Regions from separate parts of the Janibacter sp. YB324 genome, predicted to be linked through region 2. Evidence: predicted binding sites of a transcription regulator. Region 2 holds the regulator's gene; the other holds the start of a gene.

Region 1 (4,909 bases), 1.7 Mb from region 2:
GCAGCACCGCCGGGGCCCGCCGCAGGGCCTGCAGGACCGGCCGCTCGAGGAGGTAGCGCTCGTCGAAGAGCGAGCTCTCGGCCTCGGACGCCTCGAGCCCACCACTCGCGTGGAGCGCCTCGAGGGTGCGAAGGTGGAGGATCTGCCGCGGGAAGTCCCAGTCGTAGAGGGCCTGCGAGGCGTCGATGCCCTCGTAGCACTGCAGCCGGACGAGCGGCACGCCCTCGAGCTCGGCGAGGGCCTCGGCGAGCGCGGTCTTGCCCGTGCCCGGCGCCCCCTCGAGCAGCAGCGGCCGGCGCATCTCCCGGGCGAGGAAGACCACGGTGGCGAGGTCCTCGTCGGCGAGGTAACCCGTGGCACCCAGCCGGTCCGCCAGCTCCTGCGGTGACGTCATGCAGGAAGGGTACGCCGAAGGGCGGTCCCCCGTGACCGGGGAACCGCCCTTCGCGCGTGGTGCAGGTGGTGCGGGGTGGGCTCAGAAGCCCATGCCGCCCATGCCACCCATGTCGTCGCCACCGGGCATGGCCGGGGCGGCCTTCTCCGGCTTGTCGGCGACGACGGCCTCGGTGGTGAGGAAGAGCGCCGCGATGGAAGCGGCGTTCTGCAGCGCGCTGCGCGTGACCTTGGCCGGGTCGATGATGCCCTGGGCGATCATGTCGACGTACTCACCGGTCGCGGCGTTGAGGCCCTCGCCCGCAGGCAGGTTCTCGACCTTCTCGGTGACGACGCCGCCGTTGAGGCCGGCGTTGGCCGCGATCTGCTTGAGCGGGGCACCCGCCGCGACGCGCACGATGTTGGCGCCGGTCGCCTCGTCACCCTCGAGCGAGAGCTTGTCGAAGGCGGCCTTGGTCGCCTGCAGGAGCGCGACGCCACCACCGGCGACGATGCCCTCCTCGACAGCGGCCTTGGCGTTGCGCACGGCGTCCTCGATGCGGTGCTTGCGCTCCTTGAGCTCGACCTCGGTGGCCGCGCCCGCACGGATGACGGCGACGCCGCCGGCGAGCTTGGCGAGGCGCTCCTGGAGCTTCTCGCGGTCGTAGTCCGAGTCGCTGTTCTCGATCTCGGCCTTGATCTGGTTCACGCGGCCGGCGATCTGGTCCTGGTCGCCAGCACCCTCGACGATGGTCGTCTCGTCCTTGGTGACGACGACCTTGCGGGCGCGGCCGAGCAGGTCGAGCTCGGCGGTCTCGAGGGAGAGGCCGACCTCCTCGGAGATGACCTGGCCACCGGTGAGGATGGCGATGTCGGCGAGCATGGCCTTGCGGCGGTCACCGAAGCCCGGGGCCTTGACGGCGACGGACTTGAAGGTGCCCTTGAGCTTGTTGACGACGAGCGTCGACAGCGCCTCGCCCTCGAGGTCCTCGGCGATGATCAGCAGCGGCTTGCCGGCCTGCATGACCTTCTCGAGGACGGGCAGGAGGTCCTTGATCGAGCCGATCTTGGAGTTGGCGATGAGGACGTAGGGGTCCTCGAGCACGGTCTCCATGCGCTCGGTGTCGGTGACGAAGTAGCCGGAGATGTAGCCCTTGTCGAAGCGCATGCCCTCGGTGAGCTCGAGCTCGAGCCCGAAGGTGTTGCTCTCCTCGACGGTGATGACGCCTTCCTTGCCGACCTTGTCCATGGCCTCGGCGATCTTGGCGCCGATCTCCTGGTCAGCGGCGGAGATGGAGGCCGTGGCAGCGATCTGCTCCTTGGTCTCGATCTCCTTGGCCATCGCGAGCAGCTCGTCGGACACCGCAGCGGTGGCCTTCTCGATACCGCGCTTGAGGGCCATGGGGTTGGCGCCGGCCGCGACATTGCGCAGGCCCTCGCGCACGAGCGCCTGGGCGAGGACGGTCGCCGTCGTCGTGCCGTCACCGGCGACGTCGTCGGTCTTCTTGGCGACCTCCTTGACCAGCTCGGCCCCGATCTTCTCGTAGGGGTCGTCGAGCTCGATCTCCTTGGCGATGGACACGCCGTCATTGGTGATCGTGGGGGCGCCCCACTTCTTCTCCAGGACGACATTGCGGCCCTTGGGGCCGAGGGTGACCTTGACGGCGTCGGCGAGGGTGTTCATACCCCGCTCGAGACCGCGACGGGCCTCCTCGTCGAAAGCAATGAGCTTTGCCATTCGGGTGGTTCCTCCACGCGAATCGAAGGGTGCGACCGGGGGTGCCCGCGACGGACGGAGTGCGACCACCCGGCTCACGTCACCGTGCGATCGCGCCCCTCACCTGACCGGTCAGGACTGTCACTCTCACAAGGAGAGTGCTAAGACCCATTATTGGCACTCTCACCGAGCGAGTGCAAACGCCGTGGCGGACGACGGAGTGCGGCCAGCCGGCCGCACTCCGTGGTCGTGGGTTCGTGGGTGACCTCAGCGCACGGTCTCGTAGCGGTGGATCCAGGCCTCCCCTCGGGTGCTCCACCGCACCCGGGCCCCGCCCACGGTGCCGGACACGTTGGCGTCGACCTCACGGCGCACCGCCCCGCCGTGGTTGCTCGTGCGCTGGGCGCCGTCGGCGAAGAGCGTCAAGTCAGCGGCGAAGCGCCGGCTACCGGACACGAGGGTCCCGTCCACCACGGCCGAGCGCATCGTCGAGCTCACCCGGTAGTCGGCGCTCCGGGGCCGCAGGTATCTCGTGCTGCGGTGAGTGCACCGGCTCGACCGCCACGTCTGGGCGACGGTGGCGCCGGTCGGGCAGAAGAAGGAAGTGATCTTCATGGCCGAGGCCGGCCACGGCATCCCCTCGGTGTCGGTCTGGTAGGTGAACCGGTGCTGGTTGCCCCGCGCCCCGCTCATCGCCCCGTCGAGCATGACCCGGACGGTGACGTGCTCGGCGAGCACGCGCGTCGTGTCGGCCGGCGCGGCCTGGGCACTCGCCCCGGTGGCGACGAGACCGACGGATGCCGCGGTCACCAGCAGTGTGCGTGTGGTGGTCTTCATGTCTCTCCCCTGTCTGTCATGGGGTCGTCGACGGTGACGACCCTCACAACGGGAGACGCACGAAGGGGGCGGACGGTTGCGTCGACCGGCGGCGGGCGTTGGTCAGGCGCGCGGGTGCAGCCCCTCGAACCCGGCGCGCATCTCGCCGTCGGCGTCGGAGGAGACCGGGTCGTCGAGGTCGGCGACGAAGACCGCCACGAGCTCACGGACCGGGTTGTCGCGGGCCTCGGTGAGCAGTCCGCGCCAGGCGCCGATGTTGGGGTGCTCGACGGTCGTGCACGCCTGCGCGGGCTCGAGTCCCTCGACGGCCGCCTGCAGCTGGTCGACGGAGACGTCGAGGGTGGCAGTGGCGCCGTCGTGCCGCAGCACGGAGGCGAGGACGACGGCCGCCAGCCCGTGGCTGCCGCCGGGGAGGTTGACGTGCGGGAACTGCACGTCCGGGTCGCTGGTCGCGGGGGTGATGCCCACGGCCCAGGCCACCGGCGGCGTCCAGCCGTCGAGGCGCTCGGCGAGGTGGGCGCGGATCGCGGCGAGGCCCTCGGGGGTGCTCCAGTCCATGTCGCTCATGGCCCCACCCTGCCAAGTCCGAGGGCGGCTCCGGTACCCCCTGCGCACCGGAGCCGCCCTCGGCGTCCCTCCCGTGGAGTCAGACGTGGCCGGGGCGGCTCCGGTTGGCCCGGACGCGAATCCGAGACCGATCTGTGATCTGGAGCGGCGCTCAGACCTCGAACCCGAGGCGGCGGGCGCTGCGGGTGCGCTGCCTCTGGTCGCGCAGGCGGCGCAGACGCTTGATCAGCATGGGGTCCTCGGAGAGCGCCGCGGGGTTGTTGATCAGGGCGTTGAGCACCTGGTAGTAGCGGGTGGAGCTCATGTCGAAGAGCTCCTTGATCGCCTGCTCCTTGGAGCCGGCGAACTTCCACCACTGGCGCTCGAAGGCGAGGATCTCGCGGTCGCGGTCCGAGAGCGGGACCGAGGGGGTCGGCGCGGCGGTCTGGTCTGCGAGGTTCACGCGTCGCACTGTACCGGCGTAATCACACGCCTGTCATTCCCTTCGGCGTGTCGGCTGGACAGCGCGGACGAGGGGGGTCACTCGCGCCCCCTTCGCCTCACCCGTCACAGCACACTCAGCCCATGGAGTCGAGGATCGCGACGATGTCCTCCGTCGTCGTCTGCGGGTTGACGATCGCGAAGCGCGCCAGCGTCTCGCCGTCGTGGTTGGTCGGGACGACGAAGGCGAACTCCTCGTCGAGGATCCGGTCGGACCAGACCTGGTAGTCGGCCGCGGCCCAGCCCTTGCGCCGGAAGACGAGGACGGACAGGAAGCGTTCGCCGACGAGCTCGAGGTCGTCCCTGCGGGCGACCTCGGCCTCGGCGAAGGCGGCGACACGCAGCGTCTGCTCGACCGAGTCGCTGTAGGCCTGCGTGCCGTGCGTGGCGAGGGAGAACCAGAAGGGCAGCCCGCGGGCCCGTCGGGTGAGGCCGACGGAGTAGTCGGTGGGGTTCCAGTCGGTCGCCTCGGTGAGCACGTCGAGGTAGCCGGCGTGCTGGGTGTGGGCATTGAGGGCCGCCGCGGGGTTGCGGTAGATCAGCGCGCAGCAGTCGAAGGGGGCGAAGAGCCACTTGTGCGGGTCGACGATGAAGCTGTCGCAGTGCTCGATGCCCGCGTAGAGGTGGCGCACCGACGGCGCCGCGAGGCCCGCACCGCCGTAGGCACCGTCGACGTGGAACCAGATGCCGAGCTCGCGGCACACCTGCGCGACCGACTCGAGGTCGTCGACGATGCCGAAGTTGGTCGTGCCCGCGGTCGCGACGACCGCGAAGTAGGTCTCGGGCCCGTTGACCAGGAGCACCTCGCGCAGCCGCTCCCCCGCGAGCCGGCCTCGCTCGTCGGGCTCGACGGTCGTCAGCTCGGCGTCCATGACGTCGCACGCCGACTGGATCGACGAGTGCGCGCCGTGGGTGGTCGCCACCCGGAAGGGCCGC
Region 2 (4,909 bases):
CCAACGGTCTGCTGGGTGGGGCCGTCGCCCGCCGCCACCAGCTCGACCCGGTCGGATTCTCGGTGCTGGCGATCATCTCCGCTTTGGGGGGCGGCGCGATCCGTGACGTGCTCCTCGACGTCCAGCCCGTCGCGCTGACCGACCTGCGCTACCTCACCGTGGCCCTCGTCGCGGCGGGCATCGCCTTCCTCGTCCCGCTCGAAGGGCGCCGCTGGCGGCAGGTCTTCCCCTGGGTGGACGCCGTGGCGCTCGGCACCTGGGCCGTCGTCGGCACCCAGAAGGCGCTGCTGCTCGACATCCACTGGCTCCCGGCGATCCTGCTCGGCGTGCTCACCGCGTGCGGGGGAGGAGTCGTGCGCGACGTCATGCTCGGCAGCGTGCCCGCGATCCTGCAGCGCTCCGAGCTCTACGCGACCGCGGCCTTCGCCGGCGGCGCCTCCTTCGTCCTGCTCGAGCTGGTGACCGCTGATCCGCTCGCCTCGTTGGGCGCACTGCTCATCGGCGGCGGCGTGTGCGACCTCGCTCGACGGCGTGGGTGGATGCTGCCGACCGAGGCGACGTGGCGCCCGAGCCGGGTGCACCGCCGCTGACCCGGGCCTCGATGACCGCTCCGCGGACTCAGGTGTGCGAGCGCTTACCCGATGGCGCACGATGGGCCGCATGACCACGACTCGCACCGCCATCGTCACCGGAGCCGCCCGCGGGATCGGCCGGGCCATCGCCCTTCGCCTCGCCACCGACGGCCACCACGTCGCCGTGCTCGACCTCGACGAGTCCGCTTGCCAGGCGGTCGTCGACGAGATCACCGAAGGGGGCGGGACCGCCCTGGCCGTGGGCGTCGACGTCTCCGACGCCGAGCAGGTCGAGGCGGGCGTCGCTCGCGTGGCCGAGGAGCTCGGTGCCCCGACGCTGCTCGTCAACAACGCCGGCATCATCCGCGACAACATGCTCTTCAAGATGAGCGTCGACGACTGGGACTCGGTCATGGCGGTCCACCTGCGGGGCGCCTTCCTCATGACCAAGGCCGCCCAGGCGCACATGACCGCGGAAAAGTACGGCCGCATCGTCAACCTCAGCTCGACCTCTGCCCTGGGCAACCGCGGCCAGACCAACTACTCGGCCGCCAAGGCCGGCATGCAGGGCTTCACCAAGACCCTGGCGATCGAGCTCGGCAAGTTCGGCGTGACGGCCAATGCGATCGCCCCCGGCTTCATCCAGACCGACATGACGGCCGCGACCGCAGAGCGCATCGGTGTGCCCTTCGAGGACTTCCTCGCCCACGCGGCCAAGGAGACCCCGGTCGGCCGCGTCGGCCAGCCCGAGGACATCGCCGCCACCGCGTCCTTCCTCCTGTCCGAGGAGGCCGGCTTCGTGTCCGGCCAGGTCATCTACGTCGCAGGCGGCCCGAAGGACTGACCCCTCGGCGGCCGTCGTCGTGCGTGACGTCGGCTGGATCTGCGCCGGCATCCCCCTTCGCCTGCGGTCCGGTGCCGACGCGCTCAGCCCGTGGCCGGGAAATCCGCTCGTGGCCGGGAAAGCTGCAGGTGACCGCGCAATTTCGCGGTCACCAGCAGCTTTCCCGGCCGGATCCGATCTTCCCGGTCAATCGGTCCGGCCGGACGGGCGTCGGGGCAACCCTTCGAGACGGCCGCGGGCGACCTCCTCAGGGAGCGGGGAGGATCAGCCCTCGGGCGCCGTGACGAAGTCGATGAGCTCCTCGACGCGCCCGAGGAGGGCGGGCTCGAGGTCGGCATAGCTGCGGACGGTGCCCAGGATCTGCTTCCAGGCGCGGGCGATGTCGGCCTGGGAGTCGTGGGGCCAGCCGAGGTGGGCGCAGATCCCGCGCTTCCACTCCATCGAGCGGGGGATCGTCGGCCAGACCTCCATGCCGAGGCGCTGCGGGCGCACCGACTGCCACACGTCGACGTAGGGGTGCCCGAGGACGAGCACGTGCTCGGGCGCGACCTTGTTGGCCTCGGCGACGATGCGCGACTCCTTGCTGCCCGGCACGAGGTGGTCGACGAGGACCCCCATCCGCCGACCGCGGCCGGGGGCGAAGTCGCGGATCGCGGCCGCGAGGTCGTCGACGCCGTCGAGCATCTCGACGACGACGCCCTCGACCCGCAGGTCGTGGCCCCAGACCTTTTCGACGAGCTCGGCGTCGTGGCGGCCCTCGACGAAGATCCGGGACCCGATGGCGACCCGGGCCTTGGCGTCGTGCACGGCGACGGACCCGCTCGTAGTGCGGGAGGCCTGCTTCTCGGCGGCTGCGAGGGCCGCGCGCTGGGCCCCCTTCGGCGCGGTGAGCGAGACCGGGGCGCCGTCGACGAGGAAGCCCGGACCGAGCGGGAAGGCCTTGACCTTGCCCCGCCGGTCCTCGAGGTGGACGACGTGGACGCCGCCCGCCTTCTCCACGGCGACCACGGCGCCGACCCAGCCGGTCTCGACGTCCTCGACGACGGTGCCCGGCGCGGCCTCCATCGCCCGCGAGGTCGGTCGGGCCAGCCGGCCCTTCGACTTCCAGTCGCCGGAGAGGACGTCCATGCCGTATCGATCGCTCACGGCACGGACGGTAGGCCGAAGGGAGGTCACTCGCGGCGTCGGCACGCCGGATTCCGGGGAATGGCCGCCCCGGTCGTAGACTTGGCACTCAGGTGGACCGAGTGCCAGCGGTCCCGTTCGTGGGTGTCGAAGGAGGTCAGCATGAGCCAGGAGCGCCGCATGGCCGTGCTCAGCGCCATCGTCGAGGACTACGTCCAGACGTCGGAGCCGGTCGGCTCCAAGGCGCTGCTCGACCGCCACCAGCTCAACGTCTCGGCCGCGACCGTGCGCAACGACATGGCCGCGCTCGAGGACGAGGGGCTCATCATCGCCCCACACACCTCTGCGGGGCGCATCCCGACCGATGCCGGCTACCGGCTCTTCGTCGACCGGCTGCAGGCGATCCGCCCCATGTCCCGGGGGGAGCGCGCGGCGATCACCGACTACCTCGAGGGTGCCGACGACCTCGACGTCGTCCTCGACCGCACGGTCCGTCTGCTGTCGACGCTGACCCGGCAGGTCGCGGTCGTGCAGTACCCCTCGCTCACCCGCAGCACGGTCAAGCACATCGAGCTGGTGCCGATGAGCGAGACCCGGCTCATGGTCGTCGTCATCATGGGCACCGGCCGCGTCGAGCAGCGCGTGGTGCCCACGGGGGTCGACTACCTGGCTCCCCAGGGCGCCGATGCCCTGGCCAGCGCACGCGGCCGGGTCAACGCCGCCACCCGCGACCGCCGCCTCGCCGAGGCGCTGGAGTCGCTGCGCACCCTGCACGACGAGGACGTCGAGACCGAGGACGCCCTCACCGCCGGGGTCATCGGTGTCGTCGAGGCGGCACTGGCCGAGGAGCGGGCGACCAAGGTCACCCTGGCCGGCACGGCCAACCTCGCGCGCAGCTCGAGCGACTTCCCGATGACCCTCGAGCCGGTGCTCGACGCCCTCGAGCAGCACGTCGTGCTGCTCAAGCTGCTCAGCGTCGAGGCCGATCAGGAGGCGCCCGGCGTGTCCGTGCGCATCGGCTCCGAAAATCCCGTGACCGGGCTGCAGGGGACCTCGCTCGTCACCTCCGGCTACGGCGCGGGCGACGAGCAGGTCGGTGCCGTCGGCGTGCTCGGCCCGACCCGCATGGACTACCCGGCGACGATGGCACAGGTGCGTGCCGTCGCCACCTATCTCTCGCGGATCGTGGATGCCTGACCGGCGTCCGCTCCGCACCTGACCAGACCGACCCACGACCCACGAGGACGTCACGCGTGAACGACTACTACGAGGACCTGGGCGTCAGCCGTGAGGCGACGCCCGAGGAGATCAAGCGGGCCTACCGCAAGCTCGCCCGCACCCTGCACCCCGACGTCAACCCCGGGGCCCCGAGGCCGAGGAGCAGTTCAAGCGGGTCTCGCAGGCCTACGACGTCCTCTCCGACGAGACGAAGCGCCGCCAGTACGACATGGGCGGCGACCCCTACGGTGCCCACGACGGCTTCGGCGCCGGCTTCACCTTCAGCGACATCATGGAGCAGTTCTTCGGGCAGGCGGCCGGCGGCGCCGGCCGCGGCCCCCGCTCGCGCTCGGCGCGCGGGCAGGACGGTCTCGTGGGGCTCGAGCTCGACCTCGCGACCGCGGTCTTCGGCGGTCAGGAGGAGCTGACCATCGACACCGCCGTCGTCTGCGGCACCTGCTCCGGCGACGGCGCCCAGCCGGGCACCGGCCGCCGCACGTGCGAGACCTGCGCCGGCCGCGGCGAGGTCCAGCAGGTGCAGCGCTCCTTCCTGGGTCAGGTGATGACCAGCCGCCCGTGCCCGACCTGCCAGGGCTTCGGCGAGGTCATCCCCAACCCCTGCCACGAGTGCTCCGGCCAGGGCCGGGTGCGCAACCGCCGCACGATGACCGTGCGCATCCCCGCCGGCGTCGACAGCGGCACCCGCATCCACCTCGAGGGCGAAGGGGAGGTCGGTCCCGGTGGCGGGCCGGCCGGTGACCTCTACGTCGAGCTGCGGGTGCGTGACCACGAGACCTTCACCCGGCGCGGTGACGACCTGCACGCGTCCGTCGCGGTGCCGATGACCGCGGCGGCGCTCGGGGTGACGATGAGCTTCGCCACCCTCGACGGCGAGCAGGAGATCACCATCAAGCGGGGCACCCAGCCCGGCGACACGATCGTCCTGCCCGGCCTCGGCGTCACGCACCTGCGGCGCGAGGGCCGCGGTGACCTCGTCATCCACGTCGACGTGCGCACCCCGACCAAGCTCGACGCGGAGCAGGAGCGTCTGCTGCGGGAGCTCGCGGCCGTGCGCGACGAGGAGCAGCCCGATGGCGAGCTCGACGACGTCGACTCCGGCTTCGTCGGTCGGCTGCGGCACGCCTTCAAG

Evidence for each region. Region 2 encodes HrcA, which represses chaperone genes, less so after heat shock. Its sites were predicted from a motif close to TTNGCACTCGNNNNNNNCGAGTGCNAA; they were not measured.
Region 1: a site for HrcA is predicted at 2,264-2,290, ahead of groL (chaperonin GroEL). Genes of this name have one in related genera too.

The regions. Positions count from the first base shown of each region.
Region 1 is NZ_CP060120.1:344,279-349,187, reverse strand. Features, by position in the region: gene H7A72_RS01780 (MoxR family ATPase) at 1-394, opposite strand, end outside; gene groL (chaperonin GroEL) at 476-2,110, opposite strand; gene H7A72_RS01770 (hypothetical protein) at 2,357-2,926, opposite strand; gene H7A72_RS01765 (hypothetical protein) at 3,029-3,493, opposite strand; gene H7A72_RS01760 (DUF3263 domain-containing protein) at 3,645-3,944, opposite strand; gene H7A72_RS01755 (aminotransferase class V-fold PLP-dependent enzyme) at 4,051-4,909, opposite strand, start outside.
Region 2 is NZ_CP060120.1:2,015,200-2,020,108, reverse strand. Features, by position in the region: gene H7A72_RS09785 (trimeric intracellular cation channel family protein) at 1-590, shown strand, start outside; gene fabG (3-oxoacyl-ACP reductase FabG) at 661-1,416, shown strand; gene H7A72_RS09775 (DUF3097 domain-containing protein) at 1,681-2,562, opposite strand; gene hrcA (heat-inducible transcriptional repressor HrcA) at 2,704-3,738, shown strand; partial or broken gene dnaJ (molecular chaperone DnaJ) at 3,795-4,909, shown strand, end outside.